Regions from separate parts of the Bacillus sp. LH1 genome, predicted to be linked through region 3. Evidence: riboswitches for the same ligand, from Rfam matches in the RefSeq annotation. Region 3 holds a riboswitch; each other region holds the start of a gene.
What was found. A riboswitch is a leader RNA that binds a small molecule or an ion and turns the genes downstream of it on or off. The one in region 3 is predicted to bind S-adenosylmethionine.

Region 1 (7,444 bases), 1.6 Mb from region 3:
TCTCTGGGAAACGATGAATACATTCTTTTATCGCTACTGGACAACGATTTACAAAAGGACAACCAAAGCTATTTAACGTCTCAATGGAAGGTGTCGTCCCTTCTATTGCACGTAATACTTTTTCAGAATCATCCATATTCGGAATTGCTTGTAATAAGCTTTTTGTGTATGGATGTTTAGGGGAACCTATCACTTCCTCTATCGTTCCTTTTTCAACAACACGTCCTCCATACATCACAACTACTCGATCCGCTACTTCACGTACAAGTGCTAAATCGTGCGTAATTAGTAAAATACTCGTATTTTGCTTTTCCTTTCTTTCCTTTAATAACTCCATAATTTGCTTTTGAATTGTTACATCTAATGCTGTCGTAGGTTCATCCGCAATAACGAGTTTGGGGTGGCAGGCAAATGCGATTGCTAAACAAATACGTTGCCTCATGCCTCCGCTTAATTGATGTGGGTACTGTTCAAAGCGTTTCTCTGCTTCATGTATCCCTAAATCATTTAATAAGTTAATCGCAATTTCTTTTGCTTCTTTTTTCGATTTCTTTTCGTGTTGCAAAATCACCTCTGTAATTTGCCTTCCCACCTTCATCGTCGGATTTAAAGATGAAAGTGGGTCTTGAAAGATAAACGACATATCTTTCCCTCGAATTTGATTCCATTCTGATTCTTGTAGATTCGTTAATTCCTTTGATTCAAAAGATATATTTCCATCATCAATATGAATTGATTCTTGATTTAAGCCGATAATAGATTGTGCTGTAACACTTTTCCCTGAACCACTTTCTCCTACAAGTGCAACTATTTCACCTTCGCTAATAGAAAAGGAAACATGCTTCACAATTGCTTGGTTACTATTCTCTTTTTCAACGGCTAACGTTACGTTTTCTAAAGATAAGAGCTGTCCCATGTTTTTTCTCCTTTCGATTCCGTTTTACGATTTTTGGATCAATTGCATCTTGTAAACCATCACCAATCGCATTAAATGCGAACATAATGAGCGCAATCATGATTGCTGGGAAGAATAGCTGCCACCATTCTCCACTCAATAATGTCCCAAGTGCATCATTCGTCATCGTCCCCCAGCTTGCTGCCGGTGATTGCACTCCTAGTCCGATAAAGCTTAAAAATGATTCTGAGAAAATAGCTGCGGGAATTGTAAATGATAAATTTACGATAATAATGCCCGTTAAGTTCGGAATTAAATGCCCGTATATAATTTTCATATGGGATGTACCTAATCGCTCCGCTGCAATAACAAACTCTCTTTGTTTTAAAGATAAGACTTGCGCCCTAACGAGACGTGCCATACCAATCCATCCTGTTAATGCAAGGGCGATGATAATGGTAAAAAGACCTGGTTTCATAACAATTAATAGTAAAATAACAATTAATAAATACGGGATACCGTATAACACTTCGATTCCTCGTATAATCCACTCATCAATTAATGTCCCAAGGCGATTGCGCCCTCTCACATATCCACTAAATCCTCCGATTAGCACACCAAGTCCTATATCAAGAGCAGCTGCCACTAATCCAACTGTTAATGAAATTTTCCCGCCAGCCCAAGTACGTGCCCATATATCTCTTCCCAAATCATCTGTTCCGAACCAATGCTCACTACTAGGTGGTAAGTTTGTTGCCTCTTTTACTTGTTCACTCGCAGTAAATGGCGTTAAACTTTCACCAACAAGTGAGAAAACAATAATGAGTAATAACGTCACTGATCCTAAAACTGCGATTGGATTCGATACAAACTTACGAAACACTTCTTTCTTTCGGCTAATCTTTTGCTGATCTTTATTTATCGTTAATTCTTTCTTCTCTTCATTTGTTAATAACTGGTCATTAATTTCATAAGCTCCCATCTAAACATCCCCCTCCTTACGTAATAGAACGAATACGTGGATCAACAATACGATGAATAATATCTGTAATAAAAATACATACAATTAAAAGTGCACTATAAAAAATGGTTGTTCCCATAATCACTGGATAATCTCGATTAAAAATACTATCTACAAAATATTTTCCGAGACCAGGAATTGAAAAAATCTTTTCAATAACGAAAGTACCTGTTAAAAGTCCCGCCATTAATGGTCCAACAAATGTAAGTACCGGAACAATTGCATTTCGAAGAGCATGTCTTATAATAATCTTCTTAATCGGTATACCTTTCGCTCTCGCTAACTTAATATAATCACTCTGCAGTACTTCGATCATATTAGAGCGAACAAATCTTGTAATCACTGCGATTGGTCCTAACGCTAATGCAAAGGATGGCAATACCGTATGTTCAAATGTACCCCAAGAAGCTGCTGGTAAGAGCTCGAATTGAATAGCCAATACTTGTATAAATAGTGGTGCTAAAATAAAGCTCGGAATAGAAATACCGAGGATGGCAAGTAAACTTACACCGTAATCAATTACCTTCCCATGATAGAGAGCAGCAAATGTACCTGCAGCAATTCCGACTAGCAATGAAATAATAAGTGCTTGTAAACCAATAATTGCTGATGGACCAAAACCAGTTGTTATAATTTCTGATACACCTTGCCCGGTTGATTGAACAGATTCACCAAAATCAAAATGAACTACGCCGTCTAAATAAGCAACATATTGATTCCATAACGGTTCATCAAGGTGATACTTCGCTCTCATGTTTTGGATCACTTCTTCAGGAAAGATTTTTGCATCTGATGAAAATGGATCCCCCGGAATAATATGCATAATTAGAAATGTCACCGTCGTAATAACCCATAGCGTGAACACCATAACTGATAATTTTTTAATTACATACACCCCAATAACCCCCTAAACACATATATTTACTTAGTTTTATAAACGTACTTTTTCCATTACTCCCTTTTCTCTTTTTAGAATACAAAAAGCCTTGATCTTAAAAAATAAGATCAAGGCTTAATAAACAAAGGCCCATCACTTATCTTTCAAGACTTGCTTGCTGGAATTAGCACGGTGTTCCTATTACAGAACCCGCTGCTGAGGTGTCATAGGGCCAGTCCCTCTACCTCTCTGGATAAGTAAATTGCTATATTATTATTTGGTTCAAATTGTATATTTCGAATTATAATTCTGAAAAAATGAAAAGTCAATCAAATTGGATATATTTAGAAAAATCAGTTTTTAATACTTTTATTTATCTATATCGTATTTCGCTTATAATAAAAAAAGATATGAAAGGAGTTATAAGATGGACCCCTTACTTCTAGCTACTATAGGATTACCCTTAACAATCGTTATACTTGTCATCATCGGCTTCTACAAACTCTTCATCAAAAAGAAAAGTATCACTTCTTTTTATACCCCTTTCGATAATATTACCGGGCAAACTATTTCCGAATTTCACGAAGAACAGAAGATATTAGTATCCGAGGATGAAGATGGAGATAGCAAGAAGAAAAAATAACCTTGCATAGGCAAGGTTATTTTTTCGTTTCTGCTTGAAAACGTTTATAGTATGTCGATGCTGTTGCAAAATTAATTTCTATATCACGAATCAACGATGAATCTTCTTCTTTCGCTAACTTCTGTAATTTTTTCATTGCTTGTTCCGATTCATTCAAGAAACCGACATATACCTCATGTTCTTGCTCTTTCGACTTCGGAACACGAATTTCTTTTCGTATATGATCAATATCTTCTAACATGCTCGTTGTTACCTTTTGCACATCTTCTTTATATGTAGCAGTCGTTATTTCCTTACCGCCCTTTTCTTTTGCCACTTCAAATAACTGCAGTGCGTTATTAATTTCTTTATTCATTTTCAAATCGTATTTTTCATGTACTGCACGGTATTCTTTCATTTCTTCTGTTTGTTCTGTAGATTGCTCTACCTTTTCTTTCGGTTCTTTCGTATCCTTATTTCCATTACATCCTGCTAGAAGGATCATACTTCCCATTACAGCAATACCCAAAACCTTCTTCATCTCTTCTTCTCCTTTTATCTACAGCTACTACTCATTATAGTTTCTTTTATCTCCACTTGTTATTATACCGAGAACGCCCTACTTTTTACACTTAAGACGACATCGTAATATATATACCAACATGTTTGTCACAGTATCGTCACTTTATACAAATAACTTTTGCACTGCTTTACTACAGCACCTTACAAAACTATATGAGGTATTTCAAAGAAATGAAAAAAGAACTGATTCAAATATTCCCTTTGAATCAGTTCTTTTTTGTTAAGCCTCTAAATTTTGTCTTGCTTGCAGTTCAAACTGCTTTTCACTTCTTCTAGCCATAAATAAATAGCATAGTACCGCACCAACTTCACAAAGAGCTATTACAACACCCATCGGTAATGCTGTATTACTTCCACCAATACCTACTAGCGGTGCAACAAGTGCTCCTGAAATGAACTGTAATAAACCTAATAAAGCTGATGCTGTTCCTGCAGCTTGTTTTTGATTTCTCATCGCTAATGAGAACCCAGTTGTTGAGACAACCCCAACACTTGATACGACAAGGAATAACGAGCATAAAACACCAATTAACCCTATTCCTAGTAAGATTGTCAGTAGTAAAGATAAACCACCAACAGCTGCAATAATGATACCAGAGACAAATAATGTCTTCTCATTCACTTTCCCCGCTAAACGACCCGTAACCTGACTAGCAATAATAATACCGATACCGTTGATTGCAAAGAATAAACTAAACTGCTGTGGTGATGCTCCGTATATGTTCTGCAACACAAATGGTGAGCCCGAAATGTATGCAAACATTGCCGCTGTTACTAATCCTTGTGACAATGCATATCCCATAAACAGACGGTCCTTTAACAATTTTCCGTACGTCGCCAAAGTCCCTGACAAACCACCTGTTTCTCTTTCTTCAGGAGGTAATGTTTCACGTAATACAAAAATAGCTGAGATTAACATGAATACGCTAATTGCTCCAAGAACGATGAAAACACCGCGCCACGTTGTAAACTGTAATAATTGCCCCCCAATAATCGGTGCCAAAATAGGTGCTGCTCCGTTTACTAACATAAGCAGTGAGAAAAACTTCGTCATTTCAGAACCTGAATACATATCACGTACCATCGCACGTGATATAACAATCCCGGCTGATCCTGAAGCTCCTTGTAGGAAGCGCAATAACACTAATGTCCAAATAGATGGCGCAACAGCACAAAGTAAAGAAGAAGCAACATAAATAATAAGAGCAATAATAAGAGGTTTGCGTCTTCCGTAAATATCACTAATTGAGCCAACAAATAATTGTCCTACTGACAGCCCAAGCAAACAAGCTGTTAATGTAAGCTGCGCGAGGGATGCACCTGTTTGCAAGTCATCCGTTAACTTCGGTAATGAAGGCAAATACATATCAATAGATAATGGCCCAATCGCCGTAAGTGTTCCTAATACAAGAATCATCCATAACCTGTTTGCCTTTACAGGTTTATATATTTCGTGATTAACTTCATTCACTTTTCAATTCACCCTTTCCTATACAAACTGAATCGTAACAATTATAGTTACATCATAAACATACGTCAAGTACAGCGCATTTTCCTCTTTCATAATGTAAAAAAAGCGATAGAAATTCTATCGCTTTACTTTTTCACATTGCTATTCGTAAATTTAGATACTGAGGACATCATCTCTCCCGTATCTAAATATGTAATTTGAATTGGGTCTCCTACTTCTGTAAACATAGCATATGGGAATTTCTTCACCGGTATCATAAATACCTTTTGTTCATTCTCTAAAAGTACGTACACGATTGTATTTTCACCTGATTTTTCTTTATATACACGTTGTACAATACCTTCTTTTTGCGCTTCTTTTCCTGTTGAGGTTGGTCTAAATGTATCACCATTACCGCTCATTACGTTTTTATAATTCTCAAGCGCTTCTTTCTGCGAAGAACCTGTCGCAAATATTTTTGCATTAGCAGCATATACAACTGTATGTGCACGTACTAGGCCTCCGTCATCAACAACCGGAATAATCCAAGCTGGTTTACCGTATACGTTATAAATGACAGGCATTGTCCCATGCCATTTCTCTCTCTTAAAGGAATTATCTACTACTTCTGTAGCTGCTGAACCATCCATAATCCCCTTTACTTCTTTTCCATTATAGTAATATAGCTTGCCTGTGCGTGCATCTACTAATGAATAGCCTAGGGCTGAATCTACTCCTTCTTTTGGAGAAGTAAAGTCTGTAAAATAATACAGTGTTCCATCTTTACCAAAGATCGGGGTCACGCCTTCTTTCGTTCCCCACTCAGTCGGAATTTTCATATCTGTTTGTGAGAATTTCGTATTCCAAAATCCGTGAATATATTTACCAAAGTACGTATTTAACGTAGATGCAGTCTCATGATTTAATACACCATCAACAAATTTAGGTGCCTTTCCTTTATCATATCTTTTCACTTCACCTGTTTGTGCATCTACTAAGACAACACCTTCTACCTCAAATCCAGATCTTCCTGAAATAAATTCACCATACGTCATTGTATAATATGGTTTTCCTTTATCATCAACCTCAAATTTAGGTTTTCCTTTAAAGATTAAATTTGGTTCTGCTTGCCTTACCACACGCTCTAAATTATTACCAAAAAACATGCTTGGCACATATTTCATTTTATAACCGAGGTGCAGTTTCGCTTCCGCATCAGGATTCGTACCTGACATCGTTACATACCCTGGAATTGTCTCAGCTTTACGCGCTTTAAAAAATCCTGAAACTTCAATCGGCGCTACATATAAAGCCTCGCCGTTTACCATTTGTGGCGTTAATTCTCCTAGCTCAAAATAAGCTACTTTTGGAATATCACCAAATACTTTTTTCATCTTATTCTCCGCTGTCTTTGGCGGCACTGTAAACGGCTGGTCATTTTCAGTAAATGGCTCTGAAATATCTTTCTCTACCTTAACAACAGAATCATATTTCTTTTGCGAGATTACTATATCATGCAAATAACCAAAGTAGCCGTAACTTGCGAGTAAAATAAACATTAGAAGTCCTTTTAATGTGCCTTCTAATTTCCCTATTTGATCTTGTGAAAATAAAACAAGCCCAATTAAAATTGCTACTGCAACAGAATAATGAGTAAGAATCGAGTCTACCCGATCATCAATTAGCCAAAAGTATTCATAGATTGCAATACCTATCCAAAATAAAACAGGAATAACTAAAATAGATGATTTCTTACCCTTTACAACCTTCTTATCTCCCTTCTTATCCACTGCTCGAAGCTTACTACTACTTCTTGTCCATGGAATCAAAAACAAAGTAAGAATAGCTAAAACTACAAATTTCATCAAAGGCACTGTCCCCTTTTCTTTTGTATTCCCTTTTAGTATAACAAATAAAGGGTATTAAGGTGAAAATAGGAATAGTTATATTTTTTTACTACTTAATACAATCCCGCTCACTACATATAGAATAGATGC
Region 2 (7,444 bases), 1.8 Mb from region 3:
TTTAATTGATTCTGGTCGTATTTTAAATGGAACGACTGGGCATACAACAGCGAAAGTAACAGCACAACATGATCTTATTTATGATGAATTAATAAATCATTTCGGTGTAGAAAAGGCCCGGCTTTACTATGAATCAAATAATCAGGCTCTACAATTCATAAATAAAACTGTTCAAACATATAAAATCGACTGTAATTTCTCAAATGAAGATTCATATTTATATACAACTACTGATAACGGATTAAGAAATTTATCGAAAGAATATGAAGCTTATCAAAAATTAAATATACCTTGTGACTATGTTCAATCTCTATCGATTCCTATTCCAGTACAATCTGCGCTTGTAATGAAAAATCAAGCACAATTCCATCCCCTTCTTTATTTAAAAACACTTTTAGAAAAGTTTGTGGAGATGGGCGGAAAGGTCTACGAACAAACAACAGCTATGGATGTGGAAAAGGGCGATTATTCACAAATAATTACAAAAGAGGGCCATCATATCACTTGTGAATATGTCGTCTCTTGTTCACATTTTCCTTTTTATGATGCGAATAGCTTTTTCTTTACGCGAATGTACGCAGAACGCTCCTACGCTCTTGCAATAAAAGCAAAAACGGAGTATCCAGGTGGCATGTATTTAAGTATTGATGATCCAAAGCGCTCCTTACGCTATATAACAAACAATGGAGTAAAATTAATTTTGATTGGCGGAGAGAGTCATAAAACAGGTCAGGGAATAAATACGATGCTTCATTATGAAGCACTCTATTCTTTTGCTGAAGCCACTTTTGGAATAGATGAAGTTCCTTATAGATGGTCAGCACAAGATTTAATTACTCTAGATAAGCTTCCTTATATCGGACATATTAACGAAAGAAATCCAAATATATTTGTTGCAACTGGATATCGCAAATGGGGAATGACAACTGGAACTGCTGCCGCTCACCTACTGAAGGACTCCATCCTAAAAGTTCACAGTCCCTATAAAGAACTGTATGCACCATCACGCTTCCATGCAAATCCAGATATAAAAACGTTCCTCTCCCAAAACATTGATGTTGCGAAACATTTAATTGCAGGAAAGATTGAAACCGCATTACGTAAGCCAGAAGATCTCGAAGTTGGTGAAGGATCTGTCGTACATGTTAACGGTAAACGAGCAGGTGCTTATAAGGACAAAGAAGGAAAATTACATATCGTCGATACAACTTGTACACATCTCGGCTGTGAAGTTGAATGGAATAATGGTGATTGTACTTGGGATTGCCCTTGCCATGGTTCTCGTTTTTCAATTGAGGGAGACGTTCTTGAAGGCCCAGCAGATCAACCGTTAAAACGAGTTGATAATGAGTAAACAAATAAAGAAGTTCAACAAAATTACTGTTGAACTTCTTTATTTGTTATAAACCCTTTTCAGATAAAATTCGACACAAGGAGGAAAATATTAACATTAAATAAAATAATATATTCATCTACAAATTAAAAGGGGTGAATATTATGCAACCTTCAGCTCCACCTCATCTAGAATCTACAGAAACTATCTTTCCAAGCTCTATTACAAAACTTGTTGTTTTTATTTGTTGGCTAGCCATTTTAGCTGATGGATATGATTTAGGTATTTACGGTGCCGTTCTACCAAAGCTCCTAGAAGACAAAAGCTGGGCGCTATCACCAGCGCATGCTGGTACAATTGCAAGCTATGCTTTATTTGGGATGTTTATTGGGGCTATTCTAGTTGGAACGATTACAGATCTAATTGGGCGTAAATGGACGCTTATATGCTGTTTAGCACTTTTTTCTATCACAATGGGTTTAGCGGCTATCGCTCCTTCTCCTGAGTTATTTGGATTATCTCGATTTATAGGAGGAATCGGATTAGGCGGTGTTATCCCAACAGCTTCAGCACTTACTGTTGAATATTCACCAAAAAAAAGGCAATCTTTTATTTATGCTCTTATGTTTACTGGCTATCCTTTAGGTATCGTGTTAGGTGCTATTTTGTCCATGCTTATGTTAGAAGATTTCGGATGGAGAATTATGTTTGGTATCGGAATGATTCCACTACTCCTCATCCCTTTCATTATTCGCTATTTACCCGAGTCCATTCAATTTTTATTATCACGTAATCACCAAGAAGAAGTGAACCAAATTCTTAATCGTTTTCAAATTGAATTTCATGTAAAAGATAAAACTCATCAAGACCCATCTACTATACGAAAGAAAAATGGATTTTTCACTTTATTCTCAAAAGAATACATAAAAGCAACGCTACTTTTTTGGATCACTTATATAATGGGAATGTTTTTAATATATGGTTTAAACACTTGGTTACCACAGATGATGCGCCAGGCAGGATATCCTCTTGGGTCTAGTCTGTCATTTCTACTTATGCTAAATATTACCGCAGCTATCGGCGCACTATTCGCTGGAGCAATTGCTGATCGTATAGGAGCAAAAATTGTTATTAGCATCTCTTATCTTATGGCAGCCATATGTATCGGACTATTAACAATCAAACCATCTGTTACAATCATTTATCTTTTAATTGGCCTTGCTGGTATTGGATCAGTCGGTATTACTCAAATATTAAATGCATATGTAACACAATACTTCCCATCACATATCCGAGCTACCTCCTTAGGCTGGGGACTGGGGCTTGGCCGAGTTGGTGCAATTGCTGGCCCAATTCTCGTCGGTATTATTATGACAATGCAATATGACTTAGCATGGAATTTTTACTTATTCTCCTTTGCAGGTCTTATCGCAGCTATATCTGTTTTCTTCATTCCTACAAAATAAAAAGAGCACAAACTTACTTGTGCTCTTTTTCATATGCTTCAAACAACATATCTCGAAACAATGTATTTAAACTCTCAATATCGATTCCTGATCCCTTTTCAATTCCTTTTACATATTGCTGATAGTAATGAATTTGTTCTTCTAAAAATTGATTTAGCACCTTAATTTTCAATCCAACATCTAATTCAGTACCTGCTTTTTTCTTTATTAACAACTTTTCAATTTCATCTAATACGCTACGTTCTAATGATAATTCTGTAATTAATCGATCAAATTCTACAGGAGGTAAAGTCGTTTTCTCTTCTAGCCACTTACAAGCTAAAATGGGACGTAATACATAAAAGTACTTTTTCAGCTTTACATTCTCACCTTGCAAAAATTCACGATAATTTTTCGAAGCCATATGTAAATAATGATATATCGTTGCTTTTGGATCAAAATTCTTCTCACTCATCTGTTGAAGTAGTTCTGGAAAATTAGAGTTTTTCGAATAAAAAATTGGTGATCGAATCCACTCAAGTAAAGCAGGATTCGACTTCGCGAATAGTTGCAACGCCTTTTTAATATCCCAACCACTTATATCTAAATCATCACTAATTGGATATTCAATTACATCTCGTTTGTCATGAATTGATAAATACCATTCTACCGGATGTATATAAACGAACCTAACATCATAATCGCTATCTTTCGATGGAAACCCCCAAGCACGACTCCCTGATTCCACCGCAAATAAAATTTTTACATCATTCTCTTTTTCAATTCTTTCTAACTCCAACTCGATTTTCTCTCTCATTTCATAACATCTCCATTTTTTGATTATTTCCTTGGAAATTCGACAATACACTATTAATTTTACTACATACTAAAAAAACTGTCAGAAATTACTGACAGCCTAATGAAACGTCTATTGTTGCTTTTCAATTACAGTAGCAGCAATTCGTTCAAACTCTTTTTGAATCTCCTCTTTATATGCATCTACTATTGAAAAATCCATAGCAGCAATATAAATTCGTTCTAATTTATCACGAATCGATTTTGCTTTCGCTAAGAAAGACATCGCCTCATTCATTTTTGCTTTATATTGAATGGAAACATCACGAATTTCCTTCGCATATTTCTCATCCGTCCCTGGCGTAACAATAAGGGCATACATATCAATAATTTCATCACCCTCGCGACTTGGAAAATATTCATGTGGTGCGGTGCTATCAAAAATTGCAAAACCTAATTCTCTTACGATAACCATATCAAGACTATTCGGGTCAAATCCGCAATGATATACTTCAACTTCAAACCCTTTTTCTTCAGCTGCCTTAGCTAACTTTTTGAGCATCGTTGATTTTCCAGAACCTGGGCGCCCTTTTATAAAATAACGATGTGGTAACCCTTCTGTTAAATTAGGAACAAAATCAACTGCTCCTTTCGGTGTAGCAGCTCCTAAAAAACGATGTTTTACAAGCGATTGTCTCCCGCTTTTATCTGCAAATAATTTCTGGATTAGCTGATTGGTTAGTTCATTTGCTTTATTAAAATCTATATTATCAATATATATCTTCTCCCACTCATCATGTATAACCAATGCCTCTTTAAAACGTGCGTAAGCAGACTGAAAAGCTTTGCTTGCTTCTGAAACAAATCTTTCAATTTCTAACTTCTGCTTTCTTAGTTTATCTGAGTCCCAAGCAATTCCTAAATTTATATACTCTTCAACAACTCCTGGCATTTTTGGCTCAATAACATGCGGCGATGTCCCATCAACAATTCCTACTTTTAATTTTGGGATAATTACACCATCAACCGATTTATTATCAGAAGAACAATGTAAAAATTCAATATCATATCCTTTTTCAATCCATTCACGACCTATTGCCTTTATTAAAGAAGATTTTCCCGTTCCTGGGCCACCCTTTAAGATAAATAATCTGTCTAATCCTTTTAAATTCTCTTCGTATAAATTGTGAAATCCCCTAGCTGTATTACCACCAGCATAATAATTTAATACATTTCCTGTCACTGCACTCACTCCTTCGCAGCATTCTATTTACATAAGCTACAATATGCGAGCAGCTTTATTTGGGTGAATACCTATTTTGTATTGCACGCAAAAAGGAAATGAATTACAATTTAACTATCGGAAAATTCCGATTTTAAAAACTGAATACTTCTTTATCAAGAGAGGCAGAGGGACCGGCCCTTTGAAGCCCAGCAACCTCAGTTTATACAAACTGAATAGGTGCTAATTCCTGCAAAATGCAATGCATTTTGGAAGATAAAACTCAACTAGCATGTAAAGCTCATCTTTCTTGATACTGAAGGATGAGCTTTTTATTATTTGAAAAACATATATTGGAGGTATGTAAAATGAAAGTAATTGATTTATCACAAACATTTGAAAATAATATGTCTCAATTTCCTGGAACACCTAAAATACAACTAGAAGCTGTTACAAGTGTTGAAGAATCAGGATATCAAGTTACAGATTTTCATTCTGTCGTTCATGTTGGCACGCATTGTGATGCTCCTGCGCATTTTATTTCAGGCGCAACGACCATCGATCAATTACCGCTGGATCAATTTGTAGGTGAAGCTGTTCTTATAGATGTAACACATATTCAAGAGCGAAAATTACCTAAGACAGTATTGCATAATACTGACATAAAAGAAGGTGATATTGTTATTTTTCATTCTAATCTATCCACAAAATGGAATACAGAAGCTTATGAGAAGGAAGCATTTTATCTTTCTGAAGAATTAGCTAAAGAACTAGTGCGATTAAAAGTAAAATCTATCGGTTTAGATTTCATTTCTCCTGATGAAGTCACAACAGAAACATCACCGATTCATCACATATTACTAGGGAATGATATTTACTTAATTGAAAACTTAACAAATCTAGATGCTATCGAAGCAAAACGTTTCTTTTTCTCAGCAGCACCTTTAAAAATTAAAAATAGTGACGGTGCTTTCGCAAGAGCATTTGCTGTTATTTTTTAAACATAGCCTATAAAAAAAGCAAAGGCCACTACTGGTCTTTGCTTCTATATTTTCTATTTAAATTAAGAAAGAATTGTTCCACACGAGGACGCACCCAAGCTAAACAATCTATCTCTTTCTTCTTTGTGCAAGCTATCTCTTCTCCATCTACCATTTCAACAAGTTCTAGTTCTAACAGTTGCCTCGTGAATGCTAACATATTCACTTCTTCGGATGGATACTCTTCTTTTAATTTCTCCTCAATTTCCCCCAATAAAAAACCGTCACGCATCATTGCCAATGCATCAATCCAAAGTGGCGGCATTTCATATTTTTCTCCTGTAATTGTATCTTTTACAATATAATTCTTTTGCTCTTTTCGAAATTGAATCGTGTGTAAACATACAGTCGAATTTAATGTTAATTCCATCATACCACCTCTTTCATAATATCTGCATAGAAAAAAGGATGCGTGTGCACCCCTTCTTATCTTTTCATAACACTACTGAACCGCTACATGAGCAATCAATCTCATGTCGATATTTTCCTCCATTATAAACGAAGTATTTTATAAAAAAAACCCTTCTTGAAACATTTTATAAAATGTTTATATTTACACAACAAGAACACTTTTCTGAAAAATCTTTTCTCCCAATACATTAAAAGGTCGGCAAAAAAATTTCTACTTTCGTTCCTACTCCTACACTACTTTGGATCGTGATACTCCCTTGATGTTCCTTAATAATTTTATATGTAATCATTAATCCAAGTCCTGTACCAGTCTCCTTTGTTGTGTAAAACGCCTTGCCAATTTTTTCTAACTTCTCATTCTCTATACCAAATCCTTGGTCTTCAACAGAAATACACAAATGTCCTTGCGTTTTTTGATATGCACGGATATGAATTTCTCCACCCTCTGGCATTGATTCTATTCCATTTTTAATGATATTTAATAACACTTGTTTTAATTGCTTATCATCACCGTTTATAGCCGGTAAATTCCCATCTACTTGTAAATGACATTTAACTCTATATTGCGTTGCATAACTTTCCATTAGATGCACAACATATAGAATGATGTCTCGTATATTACACCTTTCATAATTTGTTGGCTTTGGTTTTCCTAACAACATCAATTCACTAACAAATCCATTGACTCTTTCAATTTCTTGTAGCATAATGTCGTAGCTCATCGTATCAGTTGGATTTCTTTCTTTTTGCATTTGCGTAAACCCTTTTAACGCTGTTAACGGATTTCGAATTTCATGAGCAATTGTTGTAGACATAGTCCCAATCACAGCTAAATTTTCCGTCTCTTTCATATTGTTCATCATTTCAACCACTGTTCTTACATAAGATTGAAATCGTTTTAATAAAGAATGTGAAATAATGAAATAAAATACACATAAAACAAGTGGAATTATCACTTTTAAATCTTGTAATAGCAATGTGAAAAATACGTACTTTCCAATTACACTAAAGGACACTAAATAAAAGTATTTTCTATTCACGAAAACTGGGGCAAATAAAATTAATAACATTTCTACCATACTGCCATGTTCAAAAGGTCTATCCGTTCGCAAATAAATCATTAAATTATTCACAAGATTGATAAACATGTACCCAAATAAAAATAAATATTTTACAGAATATACATACCCTCTTTTTT
Region 3 (7,444 bases):
AACAACATAACACTGATTTTCAACTGCTCTTGCTTGCAATAGCAAACGCCAATGTGCTAAACGAACTAATGGCCATTCAGCTACAACAAATAATACTTTTGCCCCTTTAGCAGTATGAACACGCATCCACTCTGGAAAACGAATATCATAACAAATTGTTCCAGCGCATTCAACATCATCTAGCTTAAATTCGCCCGTACCATTACCAGCTATTAAATATTTATGTTCATCCATAAGCTGAAATAAATGTACTTTACTATATTCGTTGACTAACTGTCCTTCATTATTTACAACATACATCGTATTTGTAACGCCTTGCTCTGTTTGCTTTGCTATGGACCCACCAACAATATGTACATCATATCGCTTCGCCCATTCTATTAACTTTTCTTTCGTTTCCACTCCATCCCTATCTGCAATTTCAGAAAGTCTCGTTAAATCATATCCTGTTGTCCATAGTTCTGGTAAGACGATAACATCTGGCCTTTCCTTCATAGCTTCACTTATTTTATTTTTAGCATTCTCAATATTTTTTTCTACATCTCCAAAAACAATATCCATTTGAATACATGCGACTTTCATTTTTTCAGCCCCATTCTTATTTTTCTCTTTACAAAATACTGGAAAGATTATATCATTTGTCACTAGAATTGTAACAACTTTCAAAAGAGGTGGAAAGTATGAAATTATTTCAACCTTCTGAGATAGTAACATCATTGCCAACACAATTTTTCGCTTCACTTGTTGCAAAAGTTAACAAAGTCGTTGCAGCTGGTCACGATGTTATTAATCTAGGTCAAGGTAATCCAGATCAACCAACACCGCAGCATATCGTAAAAGCTTTACAAGATGCTGCCGAAAAGACCATTCATCATAAATATCCGCCATTTCGCGGACATGAAAGCTTAAAGGAAGCCGTGGCTACATTCTATAAACGTGAATATGGCGTCGAATTAAACCCAAAAACTGAAGTTGCTATTTTGTTTGGTGGGAAGGCTGGACTAGTAGAATTACCGATTTGTTTTACAAATCCTGGTGATACGATTCTCGTTCCGGATCCAGGTTATCCAGATTATTTATCAGGGGTTGCTTTAGCAAAAGCACACTTTGAAAGAATGCCACTTATTGCAGAAAATAACTTTTTACCAGATTATACGAACATTGATGCCTCTATTGCAGAGCGTGCAAAATTAATGTTTTTAAACTATCCAAATAATCCTACCGGTGCTACTGCATCAAAAGATTTTTTTGATGAAACCATTCACTTTGCTAATAAACATAATATATTAGTTGTTCACGATTTTGCTTATGGCGCTATCGGATTTGATGGTCAAAAACCTGTTAGTTTCTTGCAAGCAGATGGTGCGAAAGATATAGGAATTGAAATTTACACATTATCAAAAACTTTCAATATGGCTGGCTGGCGCATCGCTTTTGCTGTAGGGAATGAAAGTGTGATTGAAACAATTAACCTATTACAAGATCATATGTATGTTAGTATATTCGGTGCAGTTCAAGATGCCGCTCGAGAAGCGCTATTAAGTTCACAGTCTTGTGTAATAGACCTTGTAAATAGTTACGAATCTCGAAGAAACGCTCTTATTTCAGCCTGTCACTCAATTGGTTGGAATGTAGACATTCCAACAGGATCGTTCTTTGCATGGCTTCCCGTTCCAAAAGGATACACCTCTGAGCAATTTTCTGATATTTTACTAGAAAAAGCACATGTCGCAGTTGCTCCTGGTGTCGGATTTGGTGAGCATGGCGAAGGGTATGTCCGTGTTGGTCTCTTGCATACAGAAGATAGATTACGAGAAGCCATTAATCGAATTGATAAATTAAATTTTTTCAAAAAGTAATTGACAACACGAAAAATATCTGACAAAATTCAGTTATCTTAAAAATTTAAACATTTCTAAATACTTCTTATCAAGAGCAGGTGGAGGGACGAGCCCGACGAAACCCGGCAACCGATCTACAATTGTAGACACGGTGCTAATTCTCGCAGCATTACGCTGACAGATAAGGAGCTGGTTGTAAAAAAACCTCTCCTTAGCTGAGAGTTTTTTTTATTTAACTAGGAGGTTATAACAATGAGCGGAATTATAGCGACGTATTTAATCCATGATGATTCACATAACTTAGAAAAAAAAGCTGAGCAAATTGCACTCGGTTTAACAATTGGCTCTTGGACTCATTTGCCACACTTATTGCAAGAACAATTAAAGCAGCATAAAGGCAACGTCATTCATGTTGAGGAATTAGCTGAACATGAACATACCAATTCGTATTTACGTAAAAAAGTAAAACGCGGAATTATTAAAATCGAATATCCGCTATTAAACTTCAGTCCAGATTTACCAGCGATTTTAACGACTACATTTGGAAAGCTATCACTTGATGGCGAAGTAAAATTAATTGACTTAACTTTTTCAGACGAGTTAAAAAAACATTTTCCTGGTCCAAAATTCGGGATAGATGGTATTCGAAATCTTTTACAAGTGCATGATCGTCCCCTTTTAATGAGTATTTTTAAAGGAATGATTGGACGAAACATTGGGTATTTAAAAACGCAATTACGCGATCAAGCAATTGGTGGTGTAGATATAGTAAAAGATGATGAAATATTATTTGAAAATGCATTAACACCACTTACGAAACGCATTGTATCTGGAAAAGAAGTTTTACAATCCGTATATGAAACATACGGACATAAAACGTTATATGCCGTAAATTTAACAGGACGAACTTTTGATTTAAAAGAAAATGCTAAACGTGCAGTGCAAGCTGGAGCTGATATTCTATTATTTAACGTATTTGCTTACGGACTAGATGTACTACAATCACTTGCAGAAGATGATGAAATCCCAGTTCCTATTATGGCACATCCTGCTGTAAGTGGTGCTTATTCAGCATCCAAGTTATATGGAGTTTCATCTCCATTATTACTTGGAAAGCTACTACGTTATGCTGGGGCTGACTTTTCATTATTCCCATCTCCATACGGAAGTGTTGCGCTAGAAAAAGAGGAGGCTCTTGCTATCTCAAAATATTTAACTGAAGACGATGCATCTTTCAAGAAGAGCTTTTCTGTTCCGTCTGCTGGTATTCATCCTGGTTTCGTTCCCTTTATTGTACGAGATTTCGGTAAAGATGTTGTTATTAATGCTGGCGGCGGGATACACGGACATCCAAATGGAGCGCAAGGCGGCGGTAAAGCTTTCCGTACTGCAATTGATGCTACTTTGCAAAATAAACCACTCCATGAAGTAGACGACATAAATTTGCATAGTGCACTACAAATATGGGGAAATCCCTCTTATGAGGTGAAATTATGAGTATTCAAGTATTTTGTGATTTCGATGGCACGATTACAAATAATGATAACATTATGTCCATTATGGAAAAATTCGCACCACCAGAAGCCGAAGAAGTAAAGAATAAAATTTTATCACAAGAACTATCCATTCAAGAAGGTGTTTCTCAATTATTTCAATTAATACCTACTAATCTGCACGATGATATTATTCAATTTTTAATAGAAACTGCTGAAATCCGTAGTGGTTTTCATGAGTTTATACAATTCGTAAAGGAAAATAACATTTCTTTTTACGTGATATCAGGTGGAATGGATTTCTTCGTCTATCCACTCTTACAAGGAATCATTCCAAAAGAGCAAATTTATTGTAATGAAACAGACTTTTCAGCAGAGTTTATTACAGTTAAATGGCCTCATTCTTGTGATGATCATTGTCAAAATCATTGCGGATTATGTAAATCATCATTAATCCGTAAATTAAGTGATACAGATGACTTTCATATTGTAATTGGAGATTCTATTACTGATTTACAAGCCGCGAAACAAGCTGATAAAGTATTCGCTCGCGATTTCCTTATTACAAAGTGTGAAGAAAATCATATTGCTTATACACCGTTTGAAACATTTCAAGATGTGCAAGCTGAATTAAAACTTTTGTTGGAGGTGAAGGCATGAAACAACTTTTTCGTCAATGGTATGACTTAAGCGAGATAAAAAAAGAGTTAACAACACGAAATTGGTTCCCAGCAACAAGTGGTAATATTTCTATAAAGGTTAGTCATGAACCACTTACTTTTCTTATTACGGCAAGCGGTAAAGATAAAACAAAAACCACTCCAGATGATTTTCTATTAGTAGATCATGTAGGAGTTCCCGTTTTAGAGACTGAATTACGCCCTTCAGCAGAAACAATATTGCATACACACATTTATAACAATACGAATGCCGGTTGCGTACTTCATGTTCATACAACCGATAATAATGTCATCACAAATTTATATAGTGATGCAGTCACCCTTCAAAATCAAGAAATTATTAAAGCTCTCGATATTTGGGAAGAAGGTGCAACCATTCACATTCCTATTATCGAAAACCATGCCCATATCCCAACACTTGGAGAAAACTTCCGAAAGCATATACAAGGAGATTCGGGTGCAGTATTAATCCGTAACCACGGTATTACCGTATGGGGCCGAGATAGCTTTGATGCAAAGAAGAGATTAGAAGCTTATGAGTTTTTATTCCAATTTCATATAAAACTATTATCAATTCAAGGAGGCGTTTCTAATGGCGCAAATTCGTATTCATGAAGTAAATACTCGTATTGAAAATGAAGTGGAAGTATCTAAATTTCTACAAGAGGAAGGCGTTTTATATGAGAAATGGAATATTTCTAAACTTCCTACTCATTTAAATGAAAATTATTCGTTAACAGATGAAAACAAAGCTGAAATATTAGCTATTTTTTCAAAAGAAATCGCTGATGTTTCAGCACGTCGAGGTTATAAAGCACATGATGTAATCTCACTTTCAAGTAGCACACCTAACCTTGACGAATTATTAATTAATTTCCAAAAGGAACACCATCATACAGATGACGAAGTTCGCTTTATCGTCAGTGGTCACGGCATTTTCGCTATTGAAGGTAAAGATGGGAAATTCTTTGATGTTGAACTTGAGCCAGGCGATTTAATATCTGTTCCTGAAAATGCAAGACATTATTTTACCTTGCAAGATGATCGCCAAGTTGTAGCTATTCGTATTTTTGTGACAACTGAAGGCTGGGTTCCAATCTATTAAGGTAGTTAGTTGAATAAAAGGACTTGGACCCCCTTTTCCAAACTTTTATTCACTCTACATATATACATCCTCCTATGGAACAGGCTTATTTCATTTTGAAATAAGTCTGATTTTTTATTTACTTGAAAGTACCATTTCATCACAAATTTACACCTTAATTTTTCAAGTGCATTTTTCGAACATTTTTTGAACATTTATTGAATTTTTTCTGAAAATTCTGTTTTATATGTGATATACTACAATTAACTTAGAAGGAAAATAATATCGCAAACAGAGGGGGATAATCATGAGCTTACTTATCGCACTTATACTTGGAGTTACATGTGGAGCATTTCCTGTTATTTTAGGAGCTATTATGGAAGAGTTAGAAATTGGTGTTTTAGGATTTGTCGCATCTTGTGTAAGCGCTTTATTATTTGGTTTATTCGGCGCTATTCCTGTTTCAATTCTGTGTGCTTTTTATATAATACGCCATGCTCGTACAAAACAATTTGGTCCTAACCACATCGCACAAATTATCCCGTTCCCGGTTGAACGATGCCGCCGCGCTTCTAACTTATAATTATAAAAATTAAACATGACTAAATAAATAAAAGTCCTCAAATGAGGACTTTTATTTATTTTCTTCTAGAAATTGAAACAATTCTTGTAGATGTAGGGCATCTTCACCATAGCTAACAGATACATGAAATATACCATCAATCTCAGCTTGCATATAAAGATCCACTCCATCACGATCATATTTCAATGCCAAATAAAACTCCATTTCTTCTAACATCTTTTTTGAGGTTCGAATTACATAATGTCCCTTCTCATCTCTTCCATATTCAAATTCTGGTTCAAAATCATATTTTTGTTTAAAAGCTTCTTTTTGTTTTTCATTAATTTGCATACAAGTAGCTCGCTGTACAGTATCAATCATCTCATCAAACTTTTGAAGGTCCACCTCGTTTACCCCCTTATATATTTTTTATATAGTACTTGTGTTCCACTATTTTCTTCGCCATCCTTAATTAACTCTTCATACAATTCTTTCGCCAAACTTAAGCCTGGGACTGGTAATTGTAATTTTTCTGCTTCCTCTAAAGCAATTTTCATATCTTTCATAAAATGCTTTACATAAAATCCTGGCTCAAAGTCTCCTTTTAACATTCGAGGAGCTAAATTACTTAATGACCAGCTACCTGCTGCCCCTGTTGAAATACTCTCTAACACTTTATCTGGATTCAGTCCAGCCTTCTTCGCGTAAGCGACAGCCTCACATACTCCAATCATATTGGAAGCAATCGCAATTTGATTGCACATTTTTGTATGTTGTCCACTCCCAGCTGGTCCTTGTAATTGAATGTTTGTTCCTAACTTTTCAAGTAAAGGTAAGCATCTATCATATATTTCTTTCTCCCCACCTACCATAATTGCGAGTTTTGCTTCTTTCGCACCAACATCTCCTCCTGAGACAGGTGCATCTAACGTATATATATTTTTGCTTTTTGCAACTTCATTAATCCGTTTTGCTAAAGTAGGTGTAGATGTCGTAAAGTCAATTGCTATCGTACCTTCTTTTGCATGTTCTATAATTCCTTCTATACCAAAATACACTTCTTCTACATCATGTGGATATCCAACCATTGTCATTACAATATCAACTTGCTTCACTAACTCTTTTGGCGTATTACACCAATTTGCACCATCTTGCACTAAAGAATCTGTTTTTGCTTTCGTTCTATTATATACATATACTTTATGACCATCTTGCATTAAGTGATAAACCATACTTTTTCCCATTACGCCAATACCAATGAAACCTATTGATAAAGTTTTATGTTCCATTTTCTCATCCCCTTTGTTCTAATAAATCATTTACCATCTTTCGGAACTCTTTATTAAAGTCATCATCCATACTATTTTTCACATTTGAAAATAAAATAACAAAAGTTCCTTTTTCTTTATTAAAATTATTGAAAGTGTTCCAACCAGATAATACACCATGATTATGAAAATAATCTGGATATATATAAAAACTAAATGCATATTTCCGTTCTGCTGAAGGTGAAAACATTGCTTGTATACTTTGTTCAGAAAGAAGTTTTCCATTTATAATTGCTTCGTCTAATTTCTTCATATCTCCAACTGTCGTATACATCTCACCACAACCATATAGCCAATCCATGCCTAACTTCTGCGCTGGTACAAGCTCTTGATCTTTTTTCACATAACCCTTTGTAAAATTTTTATCTCCAGGTACCATATTTCCCATACCGGATTCATGCATATCTGCTTTTACAAATATGTTTTCTTTTATGTAATCTCCTAAAGGTTTTTTCG

Region 1: it holds a riboswitch for S-adenosylmethionine, as region 3 does, so the genes downstream of both, ACX9TM_RS01105 (ABC transporter permease) here and mtnW (2,3-diketo-5-methylthiopentyl-1-phosphate enolase) in region 3, are expected to answer to the same signal.
Region 2: it holds a riboswitch for S-adenosylmethionine, as region 3 does, so the genes downstream of both, ACX9TM_RS02125 (cyclase family protein) here and mtnW (2,3-diketo-5-methylthiopentyl-1-phosphate enolase) in region 3, are expected to answer to the same signal.

What each region holds. Positions count from the first base shown of each region.
Region 1 is NZ_CM175007.1:190,843-198,286, reverse strand. Features, by position in the region: gene ACX9TM_RS01115 (ABC transporter ATP-binding protein) at 1-916, opposite strand, end outside; gene ACX9TM_RS01110 (ABC transporter permease) at 873-1,877, opposite strand; gene ACX9TM_RS01105 (ABC transporter permease) at 1,894-2,811, opposite strand; SAM riboswitch class I at 2,948-3,053, opposite strand; gene ACX9TM_RS01100 (DUF3951 domain-containing protein) at 3,221-3,436, shown strand; gene ACX9TM_RS01095 (hypothetical protein) at 3,453-3,956, opposite strand; gene ACX9TM_RS01090 (multidrug effflux MFS transporter) at 4,218-5,468, opposite strand; gene ACX9TM_RS01085 (DUF3981 domain-containing protein) at 5,594-7,312, opposite strand; gene ACX9TM_RS01080 (MFS transporter) at 7,391-7,444, opposite strand, start outside.
Region 2 is NZ_CM175007.1:398,330-405,773, reverse strand. Features, by position in the region: gene ACX9TM_RS02145 (FAD-dependent oxidoreductase) at 1-1,354, shown strand, start outside; gene ACX9TM_RS02140 (MFS transporter) at 1,498-2,799, shown strand; gene ACX9TM_RS02135 (nucleotidyltransferase domain-containing protein) at 2,813-3,595, opposite strand; gene ACX9TM_RS02130 (PRK06851 family protein) at 3,707-4,816, opposite strand; SAM riboswitch class I at 4,966-5,078, shown strand; gene ACX9TM_RS02125 (cyclase family protein) at 5,164-5,796, shown strand; gene ACX9TM_RS02120 (hypothetical protein) at 5,825-6,205, opposite strand; gene ACX9TM_RS02115 (ATP-binding protein) at 6,435-7,444, opposite strand, start outside.
Region 3 is NZ_CM175007.1:3,948,057-3,955,500, forward strand. Features, by position in the region: gene ACX9TM_RS20300 (carbon-nitrogen family hydrolase) at 1-666, opposite strand, end outside; gene ACX9TM_RS20305 (pyridoxal phosphate-dependent aminotransferase) at 681-1,859, shown strand; SAM riboswitch class I at 1,924-2,029, shown strand; gene mtnW (2,3-diketo-5-methylthiopentyl-1-phosphate enolase) at 2,094-3,338, shown strand; gene ACX9TM_RS20315 (2-hydroxy-3-keto-5-methylthiopentenyl-1-phosphate phosphatase) at 3,335-3,994, shown strand; gene ACX9TM_RS20320 (methylthioribulose 1-phosphate dehydratase) at 3,991-4,629, shown strand; gene ACX9TM_RS20325 (1,2-dihydroxy-3-keto-5-methylthiopentene dioxygenase) at 4,607-5,119, shown strand; gene ACX9TM_RS20330 (hypothetical protein) at 5,406-5,681, shown strand; gene ACX9TM_RS20335 (DUF3909 family protein) at 5,733-6,065, opposite strand; gene ACX9TM_RS20340 (NAD(P)-dependent oxidoreductase) at 6,071-6,949, opposite strand; gene ACX9TM_RS20345 (serine hydrolase) at 6,954-7,444, opposite strand, start outside.